2 linked regions of the Vreelandella piezotolerans genome follow. The protein of the gene in region 1 purifies or fractionates together with the protein of each later gene. This does not show direct contact. Links are inferred from orthologs where the notes say so. Each region holds a gene or a part of one and is shown on either strand. Other genes may lie near its edges. The genes, in order: GYM47_RS02480 and GYM47_RS05290.

What was found.
Region 2: the proteins of GYM47_RS02480 (region 1) and GYM47_RS05290 purify together in Escherichia coli (affinity purification with mass spectrometry, with the first as the bait; 2 studies listed by BioGRID). This does not show direct contact. The link is inferred for Vreelandella piezotolerans from one-to-one orthologs.

The regions. Positions count from the first base shown.
Region 1 is NZ_CP048602.1:535,942-547,079, forward strand. The notes cover bases 1-3,000. They hold GYM47_RS02480 (DsbC family protein), read left to right. Parts: upstream 1-1,104; coding sequence 1,105-1,896; downstream 1,897-3,000. Other genes in these bases: rplS (50S ribosomal protein L19), read left to right, coding at 1-144; xerD (site-specific tyrosine recombinase XerD), read left to right, coding at 249-1,130; GYM47_RS02485 (homoserine dehydrogenase), read left to right, coding at 1,982-3,000. Outside these bases: more of GYM47_RS02485, read left to right, coding at 3,001-3,298; thrC (threonine synthase), read left to right, coding at 3,302-4,690; GYM47_RS02495 (single-stranded-DNA-specific exonuclease RecJ), read left to right, coding at 4,697-6,493; GYM47_RS02500 (YitT family protein), read left to right, coding at 6,565-7,182; GYM47_RS02505 (heavy metal translocating P-type ATPase), read right to left, coding at 7,271-9,784; GYM47_RS02510 (MerR family transcriptional regulator), read right to left, coding at 9,757-10,203; GYM47_RS02515 (OmpP1/FadL family transporter), read left to right, coding at 10,466-11,138. UniProt on the Escherichia coli protein: Acts as a disulfide isomerase, interacting with incorrectly folded proteins to correct non-native disulfide bonds.
Region 2 is NZ_CP048602.1:1,134,424-1,145,657, forward strand. The notes cover bases 5,532-8,229. They hold GYM47_RS05290 (FKBP-type peptidyl-prolyl cis-trans isomerase), read right to left. Parts: upstream 7,273-8,229; coding sequence 6,790-7,272; downstream 5,532-6,789. Other genes in these bases: GYM47_RS05280 (ABC transporter substrate-binding protein), read right to left, coding at 5,532-6,203; nikR (nickel-responsive transcriptional regulator NikR), read left to right, coding at 6,309-6,710; GYM47_RS05295 (hypothetical protein), read left to right, coding at 7,449-7,727; GYM47_RS05300 (outer membrane lipoprotein), read right to left, coding at 7,865-8,229. Outside these bases: GYM47_RS05250 (C40 family peptidase), read left to right, coding at 1-186; GYM47_RS05255 (MFS transporter), read left to right, coding at 224-1,411; GYM47_RS05260 (ABC transporter ATP-binding protein), read right to left, coding at 1,379-2,011; GYM47_RS05265 (ATP-binding cassette domain-containing protein), read right to left, coding at 2,004-2,825; GYM47_RS05270 (ABC transporter permease), read right to left, coding at 2,855-3,652; GYM47_RS05275 (ABC transporter permease), read right to left, coding at 3,649-4,629; more of GYM47_RS05280, read right to left, coding at 4,620-5,531; more of GYM47_RS05300, read right to left, coding at 8,230-8,332; GYM47_RS05305 (isocitrate lyase), read right to left, coding at 8,558-10,156; GYM47_RS05310 (GNAT family N-acetyltransferase), read right to left, coding at 10,538-10,963; GYM47_RS05315 (cupin domain-containing protein), read right to left, coding at 10,967-11,234. UniProt on the Escherichia coli protein: Folding helper with both chaperone and peptidyl-prolyl cis-trans isomerase (PPIase) activities. Chaperone activity prevents aggregation of unfolded or partially folded proteins and promotes their correct folding.

The sequences.
Region 1 (11,138 bases):
GGCGTCGAGCGTACCTTCCAGACCTACAGCCCGCTGGTAGACTCCATCGAAGTCAAGCGTCGCGGTGACGTTCGTCAAGCCAAGCTGTACTACCTGCGTGAGCGTAGCGGTAAGTCGGCGCGTATCAAGGAAAAGCTGGCTTAATCGCCACTTTTTCTCGAGCGCCTGGCGCTCGGATACGGAAAACCCCGTCACCGCTTTGCGGGGCGGGGTTTTTGTTTATGGCTTTGCAATGAGACCGTTAGCCGATGAGCGTGATCGATGCGTATCTGGATGCTCTGTGGTTAGAGCAGGGCGCCAGCGACCATACGCTAGCGGCCTACCGTCGTGATTTGACCGCTTGGCAAGAGCAGCTCGAGCGCGATGATGAAACGTTGCTCACGGCGTCCCCCGCGCGGTTTGGCGCTTGGATGGAGCAGCGCCGCGAGCAGGGATACCAGCTGCGCAGCAATGCACGGATGTTGTCGTCGCTACGCAGTTTTTATCGCTGGGCACGACTGTATGGTCATATCGACAGCGACCCGCTGGCCAACGTGTCGCTCCCCAAAGTGCGCCCCAGCCTGCCCGATACGTTGGAAGAAGACGAAGTCGAGCGTTTGTTGCTAGCCCCGGATGTGGGCACGCCGCTGGGTGTGCGTGATCGCACCATGCTGGAGCTGCTTTACGCCTGCGGGCTACGAGTGTCGGAGCTGGTCGGGCTGACCGGCGACGCGATCAACCTGCGCCAAGGCGTGGTGCGGGTACGCGGTAAAGGCGATAAAGATCGCCTGGTGCCCATGGGGGACGAGGCCGCTGCTTGGCTGGCACACTATATCGAAACGGCGCGGCCAACGCTGATGCAAGACCCCACACGCCCGGCGCTGTTCCCTGGTCGAGGCGATAAGGCCATGACGCGGCAAACGTTTTGGCATCGTATCAAAGCCCATGCCATCACGGCGGGCATTGCTCGGCCGCTTTCTCCTCACACGCTGCGCCACGCCTTTGCGACCCATTTATTGAATCATGGGGCGAATTTGCGGGTCGTACAGTTGCTGTTGGGTCATAGTGACCTGTCCACCACGCAAATTTATACCCATGTTGCCCAGGCGCGCCTGGAGCAACTGCATGCTGAACACCATCCGCGAGGTTAATCAAAGAATGCACCTACGTATGCCGACCGTTGCGAAATCCTGTGTTCCCTGGCTGGTGCTGGCGAGTAGTTTAATCCCTGCGGCTGCCTTCGCCGATGACGTGGCCGAACGCTTGGCTGACAGCTTGCAGGTGAACGGCCAGCCAATGCCGGTAGAGCAGGTGAGCGCCACGCCGATGGAAGGGATCTACCATGTACGCCTGGAGAGTGGTGAGTCGTTTTACGCCAATGCAGACGGTAGTCATTTTTTGGTAGGGGACCTTTATCAAAACGGGGATAATGGGCTGGTGAATCTGACCGAGCAGGCTCGCAACCAAGAGCGCGCAGCGGCGCTAGCGGCGATTCCCGAGAGCGAGCGCGTCGTGTTTAGAGCCATCGATGAGCCCAAGGCCACGGTGGTGGTATTTACCGACCCTACCTGCCCCTACTGCGAGCGCCTTCATGAGACCATTCCCGAGCTCAACGAGCGGGGAATTGCGGTACACTATCTCGCCTTCCCGCGGGCCGGGATGGGCAGCGGTGCCGCCGAGACCTTGCAGCAGGTATGGTGCTCCGACAACCGTAGCGAAGCGATGAATCGGGCCAAAGAGGGCCAGACGATCGCCGCTTCGGCCAGCTGCGACAATCCGGTGGCCGATCAATACGCGCTGGGGCAAGCGCTAGGGGTGCAAGGCACGCCCGCGATCATCCTGCCCGATGGGCAAATGGTGCCTGGCTTCGTGCCCCCCGAGCGGCTCGTGGCCATGTTAGGCTTGGAAGACGAATAACGTCACATGAGTGACGAACGAACACGCTGAGACACTGATTCAAGAAGCGGCACCTGCGGGTGCCCAACATGAAAGGGGACGTATTTTGAAACCGGTAAGAGTAGGCATTTGTGGGTTAGGTACTGTCGGTGGTGGCACCTTCAACGTATTGACGCGCAACGCGGACGATATCAGCCGCCGTGCAGGCCGCCCGATCGTGATCGAGCAGGTAGCCCACCGCAGTATTCATCCCGACTGCGACATTACCGGCATCAAAGCGACGACCGACGTGTTCGAAGTCGCCAACAACCCCGATGTGGACGTACTGGTCGAGCTGATTGGCGGCTACGATATCGCCCGTGAACTGGTGCTCACCGCGATTGCCAACGGCAAACACGTGGTCACCGCCAATAAGGCGCTGATCGCCGTCCACGGTAACGAAATTTTCCGTGCCGCCCATGAAAAGGGGGTGATCGTCGCCTTCGAAGCCGCCGTGGCGGGCGGCATTCCGGTCATCAAGTCGCTGCGTGAAGGTCTGGGGGCCAACCGTATCGAGTGGGTGGCCGGTATCATCAACGGCACCGGCAACTTCATTTTGACCCACATGCGCGACGAAGGCCGTGCCTTCGAAGACGTGTTGGCCGAAGCCCAGGCGCTGGGCTATGCCGAAGCCGACCCGACGTTCGATGTGGAAGGCATCGATGCGGCGCACAAGCTGACCATCCTGGCTTCCATTGCCTACGGTGTGCCGCTGCAGTTCGAAAAAGCCTTCACCGAAGGGATCTCCCGCATTACCGCCGAGGACGTGGAGCAGGCCGACAACCTCGGCTACGTCATCAAGCATCTGGGGATCTCCAAGCGCACCGATCAAGGGTTAGAGCTGCGTGTTCACCCCACGCTGATTCCCAAAGAGCGTCTGCTCGCCAATGTACACGGCGTGAAAAACGCCATTGCGGTGATGGGCGATGCGGTTGGTCCCACGCTCTATTACGGCGCGGGTGCCGGTGCCGAGCCTACGGCGTCAGCCGTGGTCGCCGATCTGCTGGACGTGGCGCGGGACATTGCCACCGACCACCACTACCGCGTGCCTTATCTGGCGTTTAGCGGCATCGACGAAGACGTTAGTCAGCTGCCGATCATGCCGATGGAAGAGATCACCACGGCGTACTATCTGCGCCTGCTGGCGGTGGACCGTCCTGGCGTGCTGGCCCGCGTGGCCACGATTTTGGCCGAGCAGGGCATCTCCATCGAGGCACTGATTCAAAAAGAGGCCACCGAAGGCGAACTGGTGCCGATCATTCTGCTGACGCATCGCACCAAAGAGAAGCAGATGAACGAAGCGATCCGTGAGATCGAAGCCATGGCGGATATTGCAGGCCCCGTCACGCGAATTCGCGTGGAAAGCCTGGACGAGGGAGAGTAACCGATGCGCTATATCAGCACGCGTGGGCAAGCGCCCGCGCTCTCTTTCGAAGAGGTAGTGCTCACCGGCATGGCTAGCGACGGCGGTCTTTACGTTCCGGAAACGCTGCCCGAATTCTCCAAAGAGGAGCTGGCCAGCATGGCCGGGCTCTCCTACGCCGAGATCGCCTTTCGGGTGATGAAGCCGTTCGTCAACGGTGAGATCGATGACGAGACCTTCCGCCGTCTGGTGACCGAGGCGTATGCCACGTTCAACCACGACGCGGTGGTGCCGTTGAAGCAGCTGGATGCCAGCCACTTCCTGCTGGAGCAGTTTCACGGCCCGACACTAGCCTTCAAGGACGTGGCGCTGCAACTGCTGGGACGACTGCTGGACCACTTCCTGAAAAAGCGCGGTGAGCGCGCGGTGATCATGGGGGCCACGTCCGGGGATACCGGCTCGGCGGCCATCGAAGGCTGCCGCCACTGCGACAACCTCGATATTTTCATTCTGCACCCCCACAACCGCGTCTCCGAAGTGCAGCGTCGCCAGATGACCTCGGTGCTTGCCGACAACGTCTTCAACATCGCCATTGAGGGCAACTTCGACGACGCCCAGGCGATGGTCAAGGCCAGCTTTGCCAACCAAGACTTCTTGAACGGCACGCGGCTCGTGGCGGTGAACTCGATCAACTGGGCGCGCATCATGGCCCAGATCGTCTACTACGTGGCCGCTGGCGTGGCGTTGGGTGCGCCCCAGCGGGAAGTGAGCTTCTGCGTGCCCTCGGCCAACTTCGGCAACGTCTTTGCAGGCTATATGGCTTACAAGATGGGCCTGCCGGTGAAGCAGTTCATCATCGCCACCAACGCCAACGACATTCTGCACCGCACGCTCGCGGCCAACGACTTCTCCAAGAAAGAGCTGGCAGCCACGCTGGCGCCTTCCATGGATATCGTCGTGTCGTCCAATTTCGAGCGCCTACTGTTCGATGCCTACGACCGCGACGGGGCCGCCGTGGCCGCGCTGCTGGAGCGCTTCCAGCAAGCGCCCACCGCGCTTGCCGATGCGCCGCTGGCCAAGCTGCGCGAGAAGTTCGCGAGCTACAGCGTCGATGACGAGACGATCCTGGAAGTGATTCGAGAAGCGCATCATCGCACCGGGGAAATTCTCGACCCGCACACGGCCACTGGCTACCGCGCGGCCGAGCGGGCGCGTGTGGATACCACCACACCGATGATCACCCTGGCTACCGCGCACCCGGCAAAGTTCGCCGAAGCCGTGGTGAAAGCGGGCTTCCAGGGCGTACCGCTGCCGACCCACATGGACGACCTGCTGGAGCGCGAAGAGCGCTACACGGTGTTGCCCGCCGAATTGAGCGCGGTCCAGCAGTTCGTTGCTGACAACCGCCGCTGAGGTGATATGACCCAGGTGTCACCCCTTTCTCAGCAGAGTCACCATCCCCGCTTAGAGCCTCGTCCCCTGGACGAGGCTGTCTATTTACGTGCCCAGTCAGAAGGACTGAGCGAGCTGCAGGCGCGGCTGTTGGCCTCCCGGCTGCCAGGCTATACCGGTGAGTTGGCGCCGCTGGTGTCACCGAGCCTGCGCTATCTCGTCCATCCTGAAAAACTCGCCGATGGCCCTCGTGCGGCGGAGCGCGTTGCTCAAGCGGTCGCCGAGGGCGAGTCTATCGGTATTCTGACCGACTACGATGTGGATGGCATCACCTCCCACGTGGTCATTCGGCGCACGCTGGTCGAGCTGTTTGGCGTGCCCGAGCACAAGCTGCACAGTTTGATTGGCCACCGTATTCACGATGGCTACGGCATCAGCCTGCCGCTGGTGGATCGAACGCTGAGCTTAAAACCGCTGCCGACGCTGGTGATTACCGCCGACTGCGGCAGTTCTGACGAGCCGCGCATTGCGCGCTTGAAAGCAGCGGGTATCGATGTGGTGGTCAGCGACCACCACGCGCTGCCCCTGGAGGGCCCGCCGCCCTCGGCCTACGCCTGCGTGAACCCGACCCGCGGCGACTGCGCTTACCCGGATAAAACCATTGCAGGCTGCATGGTGGCGTGGCTTCTGATGTCACTCGCCCGCAGTGTACTGGTGGAGTGGGGCGCGCTGCCCGAGGCCACGCCGAAGCTCTCGCCGTGGCTCTCCTACGTGGCGTTAGGCACCGTGGCGGACTGCGTCTCGCTAGGCGGAAGCCCCGCCAATCGGGCGGTGGTCAGCCATGGCCTGACGCTAATCAACCGCATGGACGCCGCCTGCTGGCGAGCCATGGCCGCGCGCTTAGGGGCCGACAGCGTGCCCTTCAATGCCGAAACACTGGCGTTTCAGATGGGGCCGAGAATCAACGCTCGCTCACGATTGGACGACCCCTACGCGGCACTTCACTTCATGCTGGCCGAGAGTGACGGCGTCGCGAACCGGCAGCTCGAGGTGCTCGATCAGGATAACCAATCGCGCAAGGCCATCGAAGCGGATATGGCCGAGGAGGCGCGGGCGCTCGCCGCACCTGCTTTGGAGGCCAACGAGCCTGCCGTCGTGGTGCTTCTGGAAGATGGCCACCCCGGCGTGCAGGGCATCGTCGCCTCGCGGCTGGTCCAGGCCTACGGGCGTCCAGCCGTGGTGCTGACGCGGGCAGCGGCACCTAATATGCTCACCGGCTCCGGGCGCTCCATCGAGGGGCTGCACCTAAGGGATGCCCTGCAGCGCACCTTCGAGCTTGCGCCCGAGGCGCTGCCGCGCTTCGGCGGGCACAGTGGTGCCGCAGGCGTCGGCGTGCCGCGGGAGCAGCTCGATACCTTCAAAACGGCGTTTTTGCAGGCGGTGAGCGAGCAGTTGGGCGATACACCGCTCTACCCGCGTCTGTGGACCGATGGCGAGCTCTCGACTGCCCAGCTCTCGTTGGCCACGCTGGAAGAGATCGAGACCTTGGGCCCCTACGGGCGGGAGTTCGATCCGCCGCTGTTCGAAGGGCGCTTTATCGTCGAGGCGTTACGCCCCGTTGGGGCGGAGGGTTCACACCTAATGATGGAGCTCTCCATGGGAGCGGTGACCCGCAAAGCGATTTGGTTTCGCGCTCTCACGCCGGGGGAGCTGCCCTCGTTTGGCGTGGGCGACACGCTGCACTGCGCGTACAAGCTCAATCGTAACCGCTGGCGGGGACGCGAGTCGCTGCAGCTGATGGTGGAGCACGCTAGCCCCGTTTAACGCTCTCCGCTATCCTCGCGTCCTTGGCCGCTCGAGCGGCCGCTCCAATAATCCCAAAAAAGGACGCTCTCATGCGCATGGAAGATCTTCCCAAGGACCCCCACAAGCCCTACGAAGACATCATGGCGATGTTGTTGGGGACGCTGTTCGTCGCACTCGGGGTGACGTTCTATACCCACGCGGTGTTGCTCACCGGTAGCACCGCAGGGATGGCGCTACTGCTCAATTACCTGACCGGGTGGGGTTTTGGCGTCTGGTTTTTTGCCATCAACCTGCCGTTTTACTATCTGGCGATCAAACGCATGGGGTGGAGCTTTACGCTGCGCACCTTTGTCGCCATTGGCTTGGTCTCGCTGTTCTCCGAGCTCACCCAGGGGTGGGTCGAATTTGCCAACGTGCCGTCGCTCTACGCGGCGCTGATGGGCGGGGCGCTGATGGGCATTGGCATGCTGATGCTGTTTCGCCACCGTACCAGCCTTGGCGGTATCAACATTCTCGCCCTCTACCTGCAGGACAAACACGGCCTGCGGGCGGGCTATGTGCAGCTCGGCATTGACGGCGTGATTCTGCTGATTGCCCTGACTCAGCTCCCCCTGGATCGAGTAGGCTACTCGGTACTCGGCGCGCTGATGCTCAATCTAATCATCGCTCTGAACCATAAGCCAGGGCGTTATATCGGGGTGAGCTAGCCGTGATGACGTAAAATCATCTAGTTAAGCCAAAACCACCAGACGATCAAGCCAATGATGGCAATACCCGCAAGGTTGATCAGTAAACTCATACGGCCTCCTGTTGGCTGGGCTTCCATAACCGCAGGCGGTTGGCGTTGCTGACCACGGTGATCGACGAGAGCGACATGGCCGCCCCAGCAAGGATCGGTGAGAGCAGCATGCCGGTCATCGGGTAGAGCACGCCGGCGGCAATTGGGATGCACAGCACGTTATAGCCAAACGCGCCGATCAGGTTCTGCTTGATGTTGGTCAGCGTGGCCCGACTCAGTTCGATTGCGGTGGCCACGCCGTGCAGCGAGCCGCGCATCAGCGTGATACCGGCGCTCTCCATGGCGATATCGGTGCCCTGACCAATGGCAAAGCCGACGTTGGCTCGGGCCAGTGCGGGGGCATCGTTGATGCCGTCGCCCACCATGCCAACGACTTCGCCCACCGCTTGGCGGCGCTCGATCTCTGCATGTTTGTCATCGGGCGTCATCCCAGCCTTGAACTGGCTAATGCCGACCTCGCGGGCCACCGCAGCGGCGGTATGCTCGTTATCGCCCGTGAGCATTACCACGGTTAACCCATCGTCCTGCAAGCGCTTCACGGCGGCCGCGGCATCGTTGCGCAGCGGGTCGCTAACGCCGAAAAGGGCGGCCAGCTTGCCGTTCACCGCTAAATAGACCAGCGAGCGCGCCTTGGCTTCCAGCTGGCGAATGTGCTCGTCCGCTGGGGAGAGGTCGACTCCAGCCTCCTCCAATAGCCGCGCATTGCCCAGCAGCAGCGCGTCATTGGCTTGGCTGGTGCCTTTCACACCGCCGCCGGTCACGCTATCAAAGCTAGCCAGCGTATCGGGGCGGGCGTCGTGCTCTTCGGCGTAGGCCGTCAGCGCTTTGGCCAGCGGGTGTTCCGAGCGGCTCTCTAGGGCGGCCACCCAGGCCAGCACTTGGGGGCTGTCGTTATGCAGCACCGTTGCCTCGGTGACGCGCGGTTTGCCCTCGGTCAGCGTTCCCGTTTTATCGACCACCAGGGTGGTCAGGCGGCTCGCGGTTTGCAGCGCCTCTCCGCTGCGCACCAGTACGCCATGCTCGGCGGCTTTGCCCACGCCAATCATGGTGGAGATCGGGGTGGCCAAGCCCAGCGCGCAGGGGCAGGCAATGATCAGCACGGTCGTGGCAGTGACCAGCATATGAATGACCACCGGGGCAGGCCCCAGGTTGTACCAGGCAAGGGCCGTCGACACGGCCATGATCATCACGGCGGGCACGAACACGCCTGAGATTTTATCGGCCAGCTCACCAATCGGTGGGCGAGAGTTTTGGGCGCTGGCGACCTGCTCGGTAATGCGTCCCAAACGGGTATCGCGGCCGATGCGCGTGGCGCGGTAGACTAAACTGCCGTTGCCATTCACCGTGCCCGCACTGACCTCGTCATCCGCCGTTTTGTGCACTGGCACGGGTTCGCCGGTGAGCATCGACTCATCGATATAGCTCTGGCCGTCGAGTACCACGCCATCTACCGGAAGCCGCTCGCCTGGGCGCACGCGGATACGGTCATCCAGCGCGACGTCGTCCACCGCGATCTCTTGTTCGACGCCGTTGCGGATCACCCGGGCGGTTTTCTCCTGCAGGTCGAGCAGCCGTTTAAGCGCATTGCTCGTGCGACCGCGGGCACGTAACTCCATGGCGTTACCCAGGAGAATCAACCCCACCACCATGGCCGACGCTTCAAAATAGATGCCCTGAGCCACCTCCGGCAGCCAGGGGGCGAAGAGCACCACCATCATCGAGTAGAGCCAGGCGGTGCCAGTGCCCATTGCCACCAGGGTGTCCATGTTGGCCTGATGATGCTTGAGCTGTTTCCAGGCGTTGGTGAAAAAGTGCCGCCCAGGAAAGGCCAAAATGGCGAGCGTCAGCAGGCCAATCACCAGCCAGTACAGGCGGCCCACGCCCATGGCGTGTGGGTGATAGACGAACATGCTCATCATCAGCGGAATCGCGAGGGAGAGTGACAGCACGCTGCCCTTTAGGCGCTGGCGGTAGGTAACGGCCTCTTGCGCCTCGCGCGTGCGCTCGGCGTCACGCATATCCACGATCGGTTCGGCGCGATAGCCCGCTTCGGCCACGGCGGCCATTAGCGCTTCCTGAGTAGCGCTGCCGGTGATGTGTGCGGTGTGGGTGCCGAAATTCACCGAGGCGCCGCTGACGCCGGGCGTGTTGGCAAGCGCTTTTTCGACGCTTTTGACACAGCCCGCGCAGGTCATGCCGCTAATTAGCAGGCGCTGTTGGGGCGCAGCCACGGGAGTGCTCTGTGAGTCGGTGGACGACGGCGCGTCTTGGTGAGATACGTCACTTGTGTCGTTGCTGGGTGGGTAGCCCGCTTCGTTGAGAGCACTATCCAGCGCTTGATCGTCGAGGGAACTGGCCACTTCCAGACGCTTTTCTGCCGGAAAGCCCTCCACTTGGGCCGCTGGGTCATGCGCTTGAATGGCCTCGCGCATGCGCTTGACGCAGCCCTGGCAGTTCATGCCCGGCACGGTGCGGGTCAGCATCATGGTTTGCTCGGTGTCGTGCTGCATGGGGCCTCCTCGGGAAAACTTTCGATCAAGCGGCACAGGCTGTGGCCATCCGGGGTGCCATCGGGCATGTCCTGCCAACTTTCCAGTGCCTGTTCCATTCGCTGGGCGAGTGCTTCGAGTTCGGCAATGCGTGCGCGTATTTGCGGCAGCCGGTGAGCGAGCAGATCGCGCACTAGCGGGCAGGGGGAGTCGCCTTGGTCGGCATGGGCCAAAATGTCGCGGATTTCCGCGACGCTAAACCCCAATTTTCGCGCTCGCTGAATAAAGTGCAGACGCTCCAGGTCGTTATTAGAAAAGAGCTGGTAGCCGTTTTCAGGATGCCGGCGGGGGGAGAGCAGGCCTTCGCGCGTATAGTGGCGTACCGTCTCAGGCGTCACGTGAGCACGCTTGGCGAGCTCCCCCACTTTTAAATCGCTCATTGGCATGCCCAACCCCTGTGTGTGGTTAACGTATTGTGAGTGTAAAACCTTTGGGTAACCCATAGGTCAAGCGTTGCTGGTCACTCAGCCGAAAGGACTAAAACACTGATTTAAAACAGTCGTGCGACTAATGTATAAGCAAAAAACAAAATAAAACGCTCGTTTGCCCTTGAACCAAACCCGACATTGGGCGAAAACTGAGGTGTAAGAACAACGCGGGTGGATGGCAGAATCCGCCGGATCATCGGGAGAGAGGCCCACAATGCATAATAACTTCAAAAAACTAACCCTAGTGGCCGCGGTAGCATCAGTAGCTTTTGCTAGCCAAGCCAACGCAGGCGGATATCAAATCAACGAGCAGAGCGTCAGCGGCCAGGGTTACGGCCATGCAGGACGCAGCTCCAACGTTCATGATGCCACGATCGTGTACGGTAACCCGGCGGGTATGTCGTTCCTCGACCGCGCCCAGATTACGGCGGGCGGTACTTTTCTGAGCGTCGATACGGATATTAGTAATGTGAGCGCTAGCCGTACGTTGGATGCTGGGGTTGCTCAGGGTGGCGCACCGAATGGTGTGCAGATACCTGTGGGTGGCATCCCAGGTACTAACGATGGCGATATGGTGCCCGGCACGCTGGTTCCCTTCGCGTTTTATGCTCATCCTGTCAACGAACAGCTGGCGTTCGGCTTTGGTGTCTATGCGCCGTTTGGTTCTAAAACCGAGTACGAAGATACGTTCCAAGGCCGCTATTTTGGCGACTATACCGAACTACGTGTCGTGAGCGCCCAGCCGACCGTTTCATACCGTTTTAACGATCAGTGGTCGGCCGGTATCGGTATTACGTATAACCAAGTAGAGGGTGAGCTGCGTCGCCAGTTGCCCACCAGCGCAGCCTTTAATGCAGCAGGCGACATCGACTCTCGGGTAGAGGGTG
Region 2 (11,234 bases), 600 kb from region 1 along the record:
CCACCGGGACGCTACAACCATGTGGGCATTTACGTCGGCAATGGCTACTTTCTCCATGCGTCCACCTCCAAAGGGGTGATCATCTCAAGCTTGGACAACAGCTATTGGCAGCGCTATTACTGGCAGTCGCGTCGGGCGCTAGAGCCGACCAATCTGGCTCAGCTCAGCAGCCGTTTCATGCCGTAAGTGTTCGCCGTGAGCGTCCGTTCACGTTGGAAAGGCCATGATTGAAGCAAAGACGCGCGCTTGGTGGCGCGCGACGGCGGCCCTCTGTTTAGGGTCGTTTTTGGTGTTCATCAACCTGTACGTACCGCAGCCGCTGCTGCCTGGACTCAAAGAGACCTATGGCGTGTCGACGCTAGGTGTCAGCCTGCTGATGTCGGTGTCGACACTCTCGCTGGCCTTGGCGCTGCTGGTGTTTGGGCCGCTCTCCGACGCGATTGGTCGGGAAGCCATCATGCGGTTTACGCTGCTCCTGGCCGGTGGCCTGTCGCTTGCCTTGGCCTTTGCGCCGTCCTTCGAAAGTTTGCTGTTGCTGCGCTTGCTGCAAGGCTTCGTGCTCGGAGGTTTGCCTGCGGTGGCCATTGCCTGGATGGGCGATGAGTTCGACAAGACGGCTCTGCTGAGCGCCGTCGGGCTCTATATCGGCGCCAATTCGTTGGGCGGTATCAGCGGACGTATCGTTGGCGGTGGTGCCGCCGCCATCGGCGGGCCAACGGCAGCGTTTATTGCAGTGGGAGCCATGACCCTGGTTGGCTGTGTGCTTTTCTGGCGGCTACTGCCCAACAGCCAAGCCTTCGTGCCCAAACGTTTTCATTTGCGTGACGCAGTGACAGACCTGCTGGGACATCTGCGCTCACCGGTGCTGCTCGCCGCCTACTGTCTAGGCGGCATCAACTTTCTGATTTTTATCAACCAATACAGCTATATCACTTTTCGTCTAGCGGATGCGCCTTATCAGTTGGCGACCAGCGGTCTAGGGCTGATTTTTCTTACCTATCTGGGCGGTACCTTTGGTTCGACGGTGTCCGGCAAGTTGGCGGGGCGTTTTTCACCTGCCATCTGTATTAGCGCAGGCATCGTGATTCTGATGCTGGGGACGGCTGTGACCTTGGCGGACTCGCTGGCACTGATCATATTGGGTTTGACCATTAACGCTTTTGGCTTTTTTATGGCGCATTCGCTGGCGTCTAGCTGGGTGGGGCGCTATGCCCAAGGAGCGCGGGGTAGCGCATCAGCGCTCTATCTCGTGTTTTACTATCTAGGTGCCAGCATTGGCGGTTTTTGGTTGGAGCCCTTTTGGCGCTGGTCGCAGTGGCAGGGCGTGGCGATCGGTTCGTGGCTGCTGCTTTGCGTGACGCTGTTCATTAGCGTGGGCCTATGGCGCTTCGAGCGCCGTACCAGCCGTTAATTGCCCACCCGCCAAATGCCACCGTTGATGGCACAGGCGCTTTAGCAGCGCCGTATCGTGGCTGATTACCAGCACGCCCAGGTTGTGGCGTTCCGCTTGGGCGCGCAGCGCCTGCCAAAGGGTTAATTGGGTGATGGGATCCAGCATGGTTGAGATTTCATCGGCCACCACGTAGCGCACGCCGGGGGCGAGTGCGCGAAGTACGCATACACGCTGTAGCTCTCCGCCAGAGAGGGCGCTGGGAAAACGCTTGAGCCAGTGCGGCTCAATACCAAACGCTTTCATCAGCGTATCGGGGGGTGTCCATGCCTCTCTCACTATCTTGCCTACCCGCCAGCGCGGGTTGACCGCCAGCTCAGGTGACTGCGGAAGCCACTGTACGGGGCTTAAACCTTGTGTCGGTAGCGGCGCGCCGTCAATGGTCACTTGGCCCTCGTGGGGGGCTAGCTGACCTGCCAGCAGTTTACCCAGGGTGGTTTTTCCTGCCCCAGAGTCGCCGCTGAGCCCGATCCATTCGCCAGGTGCAAGCCGAAGGGAAACTCCTTTCAGGAGCGGCAAGCCGGAAGGAAAGTGAAACGAGACACCATGGGCTTCAAGCAAGCGTTGGCTCCTGTCGCAAGGCGGTGACTGGCAGCGTGCTGAAAGCGTTATCCGGCAGCGCGTGCCAGAGGGCGCGTGCATAAGCGGTGGTTAACCGTTCCCCTTGGCCCTGAAACGCTTTGGCGGGGGCGGTCTCTAGGCCTTTGCCGTGTCGCATCACGGTGACGCGGTCGGCAATGGGCAGGGCATGGCGAAGGTCGTGGGTAATCAGCAATACTGCTTTGCCCTCGAGTGCCATGGCCTTTAGCGTTGCCAGTACGCGGTCGCGCTGTGTGGGGTCTAGACCCACGCTGGGCTCATCGGCAATCACTAGGTGCGCGTTGCCCACTTGGGCCATGGCGATGAGTACGCGACGGGCCATGCCACCCGAGAGCTCATGGGGGTAGAGGGCGGCGGCGTGGCTAAGCTGGTAGTGGCCGAGCAGCGCCTCGGCACGCTGATCGGCGGCGGGGCGTTCAAACCCCACGCGCTGGGCAGCCCAGCGTACCTGTTGCTGGCTACGAGCGAGAGGGTCAAGGGCGCTTAGTGATTGGGGAATCAGCGCTAGCTGATGGCCGCGTAGCTGGCGCTGACGCGCAGGGGTTAAAGGCGCTGAGTGAAAATGCAGCGTTCCCTTCATCTTAGCCGCCGACGGCAGCAGTCCCATAATGGCGTAGGCGAGCAGGCTTTTCCCTGCGCCTGATGCCCCCACCACCGCGTGTATTTCGCCCGCTGCTATGTGCAGCGATAGCGCGTCGATACAGGTGGCCCACTCTCTTTGCCACCAGCGGGGGTAATGGGGCAGTTCTAGGGTCAGCCGTTCGATATGCAGCATGGCAAACTCCTCAGGTAGACCGTATCGCCTTACAGCGCTTGGCGCAGCAGGGCCGCAAAACGCCCAATGGCCAGCACCATGAGCAGTAAGCCCAGCCCCGGAAACACGCCAAGCCACCAGTAGCCACCAGTGAGATAGCGCATGGCGTCGGCCAGTAGTACGCCAATGGCGGGCTGGGTTGGGTCCAGGCCAACGCCCAAAAAGGTCAGAGCGGCTTCATGCAAAATGGCATGGGGGAACAGCAGCAGTGCGCCGACCAAGCAGTGAGGCAGTAAATGGGGCAGCAGGTGGTGCCACACAATAAACCCGTGGGGTTTGCCGAATGCTTTCGACATGGCTACGTACGGGGCATGGCGTACACTCAATAGCTCTGCGCGCAGCACCCTGGCAAGACTGGGCCAGTGGGTCAGTGCGACCGCTATAATCACTGCCTGGGTTCCGCCGCCGAGGGCAAAGGCAATCAGCAGCAGTAAAATCAGGTGCGGTACGCTTAGCAGCGTATCAATCAGCAGGCTGACCAGGGCATCTAGCGTTGATGACAGCATCGCTAGGCTCGCCAGGCTTACGGCAATCAGCGTGCCTAGTAGTGCGGCGCTAAGACCTACCCAAAAACTCAGAGCAAGACCGGCCAGCGTGCGTGCCCATAGCTCCCGGCCCAGCGCATCCGTTCCCAGCCAGTGGGTGGCGCTAGGAGGCATTAAGCGCGCCTCAAATTGCATGTGAAAAGTCGTATCACCTAGCCAGACATGGTGGCTGAGCAGCAGTGCCACCAGTAGGCAGAGCATTGCTGCGTAGCCTGCTGCCAGTAGGCGCGGTTGGCGGTTCATCGCTGCCCCTGCGCTATGCGCGGGTCGGCTAACTGGTAAAGGCCATCGGCGATAAGATTGCCCATGCTGACAAACAGCGCGGTGAACAGCGCAATCGCGAGCAGCAGGGGCACATCGCTTCTTAAACCCGCCGCAACAGTGGCCTGACCAAGCCCGGGATAAGCAAAGACTTGCTCAATTAGTAGGGAACCGCCAAACAGCTCGCCGAGAGAGGCAAACGCCAGGGTGATGGCGGGCAGGCTGGCATGGCGAAGGCCATGACGCCAAGCGATATCGAAGCGGCTTGCGCCTTGTGCAAAGGCGTGCAGCGCCGTCTCCGAGCGCATAAACGCCACCATCTTGGCACGCGTGTGCAGTGTGATCGTCGCCATACCCAGCAGCGCCAGTGTCGCCATCGGCAAGATCAAGTGATGTAGACGCGTCAGTGGGCCCACCTCTTGCCTGAGAACGCCCATGGGGCCGGCGCAGCAGGTGGGTGTCCAGCCGAGGGTGACCGAAAAGAGCAGCAGCGCCAGCATGGCCAGCCAAAAGGTGGGCGTCGAGGCGGTGATATAGGCATAGCCGCTAATCAGACGGTCAAGCCAAGCGCCCTCTTTGCTGCCTGCCGCGATGCCCAGGAGCATCCCCAGGGCGAGTGAGAGTAGCCAGGCGCCAAACAGCAGGAAGAACGAGCGCTGGAAGCGCTGGCCAATGACCTCGCTGACCGGCTGGTTGTAGATATGGCTCCAGCCCAGCTCTCCGCTGAGCAGCTGGCGCAGCCAGTGGCTAAATTGGACCATAGCAGGCGCATCAAACCCCCACTGCTCTGCGATTAAGGCCCGCTGTTCCGGGCTTACCTGGGCCATCTGCGGGCCAAGATAGGCATCGACAGGGTCGATGGGCGAGAGCATCATCAGCCCAAACGAGACGGCCGCGACACATAGTAGTACCAGCACCAACCGCAGTAGGCGTGCCGTGAACCAGGTGGCTAGTCGCACGACCAGCGCCACTCCAGCAGGTTAGCTGTTATCGGCCAGCCGTGTCCGTGGGGGGCCACGCCCAGCTCACCCAGATCAAGGCAGCGGTGGGTGGCATACACATGGGCAAGGTTGACCATCCAGGCCCAACTGGTATCACCCTGCAACCCATAGCCGGTGTCGCCATCCCACTGCGCCGCTTGCCAGAGTGGGTTGGCCGCTTCCGGCGTTGCTGCGGCCTGAGCGGCCTCTAAGTGTTTATCCACGGTCTCGTTGGCGTAATAGCCGCTGTTATAGAAACCAAATCCAGCATGCTCGCTATGAAACAGGTAGTACACCTCCTGCGGACTATGGCTGCCGAAACCAAACACAATGGCATCTTGATGGAGGGCTTCCCGTTGAATCTCGTCCCAGTGGCGGCCGGTGGGCTGCATCTCGATGCCAAGCGGTCGCACCATCTCAGCGCTCACTTGGGCGAGCTGTTGGCGCGTGGTGTCGCTCGATGGGTACGTCAGGCGAAAACGTGCTGGCTGGCCGTCTTTAAAACGCAGCCCGTCTTCGTCCTGGCGAACCCAGCCTGCTTCATCGAGTAGGGCATTAGCGCGTGCTAAATTGGGCGCCGCCACTTTCTCGCCTTCTTGGCTCCAGGGCAGGCCGTCCGCCGGGCCAAAGGCCGGACGACCAAAACCGTTGAGCGCTACGTCCACCAGTGTTTCGCGGTCGAGGGCAAGATTCACCGCCTGACGGATGGCGAGATCAGACGTGACGTCATTGCCAATCGGAGCGCCGTTGGCAGCCTGTTCGCCTTCATCGGGCTGCATAGGAAACAGAATGCCGCGGTTGTCCACACTCTTCATGATGACCCGCTGCATTTGGCTGGGGAGGTTGTTCGCCAGTGCTTGTGGCACCGCGGCGAGATCCACCTCACCGGCGTGGGCGGCACTGAGCGTGGCGGCCTCATCGGTAAATAAAAACACCAGGCGCTCAAAGATGGGCGTGGGGCCATAGAAGTAGGGGTTGCGCTCAACAATCAGCTGCTCGCCCTCTTGCCATTCGACCAACTGGTAAGGCCCGGATCCTAACGGCTGTCTGCCGTAACCCTCGCTATAGCCATTGTCCCGGTCAGCGTCAGGCACGATGCCCAGCGTCATGAGTTGATCGATAAAGGTAATGCGCGGTGCCTTTAGCGTCAGTTCAACCGTGTTGCCGTCGATGGCCCGGGCGCTCTCCAGTGCACTGAGATCGGCACGGCCACCCGCCTCCGCGGCGGCATTGAAGGTGAAGGCCACATCGTCAGCGGTGAGCGGGGTGTTATCGGAAAAACGCACATCCGTACGTAAAGTGAGCGTCCAGGTGAGGCGATCGTCAGACAGCGACCACTCGGTCGCCAGCCCCGGTTGCGGCGTCAAATCTTGGCCACGGGTGAGTAGCGTGGATTGAAACAACGGGTTGCCGTACTGCCCCCAGCCCAGCAGTGGGTTAAAGCCTTGTTCCGGCTCGCCGCCAATGGCTAGCACTAGCTGCTCTTTGGCCAACGCAGGCGCGCTTAGCGCTACGCATGTGGCTGCTAGAGCCAGTATGATAGAGCGACGCATAAGACACCTTTTAAGGCTGCTGATATGATGTTTTTACAATAACATCATACTATCAACGCTGGAAGTTGCGGCGATGCACAATGAGAGACCGGCGAAGGAGAGGGTATGCAGCGGGTAACGGTAACGCTGGATGAAGAGCTGTTAAGCGACGTCGACGCGCTGATGGCGCTGCGCGGCTATCAAAATCGCTCGGAGGCGATTCGTGATCTCACCCGCAGCGGGCTGACGCAGGCTAAAGAGCAGGTTGCACCTGATGCGCCGTGCATGGGAGCGCTGGTGTACGTGTATGATCACGCGGCGCGAGATCTTTCCAAGCGGCTGACTCGCCACTCCCATGATCATCACGACTTGACGCTCTCGACGCTGCACGTGCACATCAATCACGATAGTTGTCTGGAGGTGGCGCTATTGAAGGGGCAGGGGAGCGCACTGAAGCAGTTCTCCGATGAGGTGACGTCATCGCGCAGCGTGCGCTACGGCCAGCTCGTACTGATTCCTGACGAATAGGGCGCTAATGCCCACTTGAAAACCTGATATCCATAAAAAAGGGCGGCCCAGTGGCCGCCCCTTGATCGCGTCGAGTCGCTCAGTGCTCGACACCACCTTCGCCGTGCACGTGGCCGTGCTCGACTTCTTCCTGGCTAGCTTCGCGAACGGTCGCAATCTCAACGTCGAAGTTGAGGTGCTGGCCTGCTAGCGGATGGTTGCCATCGACGACGACGGTATCGCCTTCGACTTTCTTGACGGTCACCATCAGCGGGCCACCCTGGGTCTGGGCTTGGAACTGCATGCCGGGCTCGACGCTCTCGACGCCTTGGAACGCATCGCGCGGCACTTCTTGCATCAGCTGTTCTTGAACTTCACCGTAGCCCTCTTCCGGAGCGACTTGGACGTTCAGTTTGTCGCCAGCAGCGCGGCCTTCGAGCTCTTTTTCCAGGCCTGGGATGATGTTGCCAGCGCCGTGGAGATAGGTGAGCGGCTCGCGGCCTTCGGAACTGTCTAGCACCTCACCTGCATCGTTGGTCAGGGTATAGTGGAACGCGACAACCGAGTTTTGCGCAATTTGCATTGAATAACCTTTCGGTGAGTGCATGTCCCAACATGGTAACGCGTGTGGAGCGGCTTGTCAGGGGGGCGGCGGGGTTTTTCCACCCACACGCCTTTAGCGCTATTGCGCCTAGGGGTGTGCAGGGATACCCTACATCCACCCATTTTTAACCTGCCATACACTCGCTGGAGTCCGTTATGACCATCTTCTTTATTTGGGTTGTCGCCTTCGCGCTGATTGCATATTTTGCTAATAAACGTTGGGAAAGCGGCGTTAGCCAAGGGTTGGACAAAGTGCTGCCCGAGGTGCTGAAAAGCCATGGTGACAACCGCTACCTGTGGGTAGCGGCGTTGGCCGTACTGGGCGCAACGACACTGATTCGCCCGGTAGACGTGCTGCTGGTGGCGATCTTGCTAGCCGTGATTGGCTTGATCATCGTGAAGCTCGCCAATTGGGCAAGCAGCATGGCCCACTAAGTCGAGCCATCGAGTCCACTCCTGGGTTCGAATCGTCAAATAGCTGAATAAACAACAGCCCGGCCAAATCGGCCGGGCTGTTGTTTTGACGAGCCGCGACGCGTATAGCGTCGGGCGAATAGTGGGCAACTCTGGTGCTAGTAAGGCGCAACGCTCAGGTTGGCACCGCTGCCAATCAAACGAACCCGTTGGCCTGCTTGGTACTGACGATCGGCGCTTTGCACGACGACCACATCCGTCCCATCATCACGACGAATTTCCATTTCCAGTGCGTTGATCCGGTTGGCGCGATCTTCTGCGGCCGTACCGGCAACGGCACCGCCCAAGGCACCGGCAACGGTGGCAAGCTGACGGCCAGAACCGCCGCCAATTTGGCTACCTAGCAGGCCACCAATCACGGCGCCGCCGCCACCACCCAGCAAATTGCCGGTGCGGCTATCGGCCTGAATTTGTACGGGGCGAACGGCCACGATGGTGCCATAGCTGACGCTCTGCCCCGTTTGCGCTTGGTTACCACGGTAAACATCGCCTGAGTAGGGCGCGGTATTGGCGCAGCCAGCCAGTGTCAAAATGCTCAATGCAGCAACGGGTAATAAACGTTTCATTAAAACCTCCAGTGGGTATCTATCCGCGTCAATGGCGTTTCATCAATTGCCAAACATCGCGTCTATTTCGTTTTAGAACAGCGTTCGTTAAAAGATAACGGAAGTGTGGCGCTTTGACCAGCCATCCCAAAAAAAGGTCACAATGATAGTGTAGACAGGCATTAAGAAAGCAGTGTGCAAAAAAACAGGAGGCCGACGCCTCCTGTGGGTCATGCGAAGAGCGGATTAACCAAACTGGTTCATGGTGTTGTCTTTACCGCCCGCCTTGAGCGCGGCGTCGCCATGGAAGAACTCTTTGTGGTCGTCGCCGATATTGGAGCCTGCCATGTCCTGGTGTTTGACCGTGGCGATACCTTGGCGAATCTCCTGGCGTTGAACGCCTGCGACGTAGGCCAGCATGCCTTCGTCACCGAAGTAGCCCTTGGCGAGGTTGTCGGTAGACAGCGCTGCCGTATGGTAGGTGGGTAGCGTGATCAGGTGGTGGAAGATACCGGCTTCGCGAGCACCGTCGCGCTGGAAGTTGCGCGTCCACTCGTCGGCGAGTTGACCCAGTTCGGTGTCGTCGTACTCGACGCTCATCAGCTTGTCGCGCTGGTAAGCCGACACGTCCTTGCCCTCTTTCTCCCAAGCATCGAAGACCTGCTGACGGAAGTTGAGCGTCCAGTTGAAGGAGGGCGAGTTGTTGTAGACTAGCTTCGCATCCGGCACCACCTCGCGGATACGGTTCACCATGCTGGCAATTTGGCCAACGTGGGGCTTTTCGGTCTCGATCCACAACAGGTCGGCACCGTTTTGCAGGCTGGTGATGCAGTCCAGCACCACGCGATCTTCCCCCGTGCCCGGCTTGAACTGGTAGAGACCCGAGGCTAAACGCTTGGGCTTGACCAGCTTGCCGTTTTGCTTGATGACGACGTCACCGTTGCTGATGTCTGCCGCGTTCTCGATGACGTCCCCATCCAAGAAGCTGTTGTACTGGTCGCCCAGGTCGCCCGGCTCATGGGTGACGGCAATCTTTTGGGTGAGCCCTGCGCCAAGGGAGTCGGTGCGCGCCACGATGACGCCATCTTCGACGCCCAGCTCTAAGAAGGCGTAGCGCACGGCGTTGATCTTCGCTAGGAAGTCTTCGTGGGGAACGGTGACCTTGCCATCCTGGTGGCCGCACTGCTTCTCGTCGGAGACCTGGTTTTCGAGCTGGATACAGCAAGCGCCCGCTTGAATGAATTTTTTGGCCAGTAGGTAGGTGGCTTCGGCGTTACCGAAACCGGCGTCGATATCGGCAATGATCGGCACGATATGCGTTTCGTAGTTGTCGATCTTGCTGATCAGCTCTTTCTCTTTAGCGCTATCGCCTGCCGCCTTGGCGTCGTCCAGGGCGCGGAACAGGTGGTTGAGTTCCCAGGCATCCGCTTGCTTGAGGAAGGTGTAGAGTTCCTCGATCAGGTTGGCGACCGAGGTTTTCTCGTGCATGGATTGGTCGGGTAGCGGGCCGAACTCGGAGCGCAGCGCGGCTACCATCCATCCAGAGAGGTAGAGGTAGCGGCGTTTGGTGGTGCCGAAGTGTTTCTTGATCGAGATGAGCTTTTGCTGACCGATGAAACCGTGCCAGCAGCCCAACGACTGAGTGTACTGGGAGGTGTCGGCATCGTAGGCGGCCATGTCGTCGCGCATGATCTTGGCCGTGTAGCGAGCGATGTCCAAACCGGTATGGAAACGGTTTTGAGCGCGCATACGGGCAGCATATTCAGGTTTGATGGCTGACCACTTGCCGCCTTGGGCTTCGCGAAGGTGGGCCATGGCTTTGATATCGTCGAGCAGTCCTGTCATGAGCTGTTTCCTCCAGAGTTATCGTCGTTCGCACGTTAGCTTGTTCTTATGCTGCACCTGCGAGATAGATTCCAGCATTATTCAAATTCGCGGCGCTGTCTCTACACCCATCGTCTCTTAATAAAACGTCGCGGTGTGGCGCTTTGCGTTTCACAGCGTCGGTGTCTCCGAAGAGGAGAGTCCTTAACGCTGCAGTGCAATAACTATCGACTAGGCAAGGAGATCCAACAATTGTCACTTGGGGGCACGCGGCGTTGTAGTCCGACGACAGCGACTACGCCAAACGCCCTGTTTGTGTAGTCGTTTTTCGTCATGGCTTTGACTAGGAACACAAAAAAAGCGCCACACGGGGTGGCGCTTGGCGACATTGGCGCTGAATCACTACAAAAACAGCGTCATCTCACGATGGGGAATGCCTGCATCCATAAACACGTCGCCGTGGGCAACGAACCCTAGCTGCTCGTAAAAAGCGAGAGCATGTAGCTGGGCGCTGAGCACCGCCCGGGCGTGCCCGGCATCGCGTGCCGCTTGGATGGCGGCCTCCATGAGTTGATAGCCAATGCCCAGCCCCCGGGCATGTTCGAGCACTGCCACTCGGCCAATGTGGCCATCGGGAAGAAGGCGGGCCGTGCCGACCGGCTCGCCTTTGAGCATGGCCAGAAAATGCAGGCACTGCGAATCGAGGCCATCCCACTCTTCCTCTTGAGCTACCTGCTGTTCATCGATGAAGACGACTCGGCGGATCCGCGAAGCGTGCTCTTCCAGTATTTCCCAGTGGCCGCTTGTCACGGTGGCGTTTTGTTCCAAGCGTTACTCCTCGTCGTCGCCCATGAAGCCCAGGCTGCCGCTATTGATCAGTCGAGTCACCAGAGCGGCGGCGCCCTCGAGTTCCAGCACGTCTGCGTACATCGGTGTAGCGTCGGCAAGGCGTTTGGCGAGGGGTTCTGAGCAGGCGTGCCCGTCGCCATCGACGAACAGCGTGGTGCCAGAGGCATCGCTGCGCCAAGCGAAGCGAGACCCCGGCATATGGAACAAAGGTTCGCCGTCTTGTAGTTGAGCAACAAGGTCGGCTTCGCTC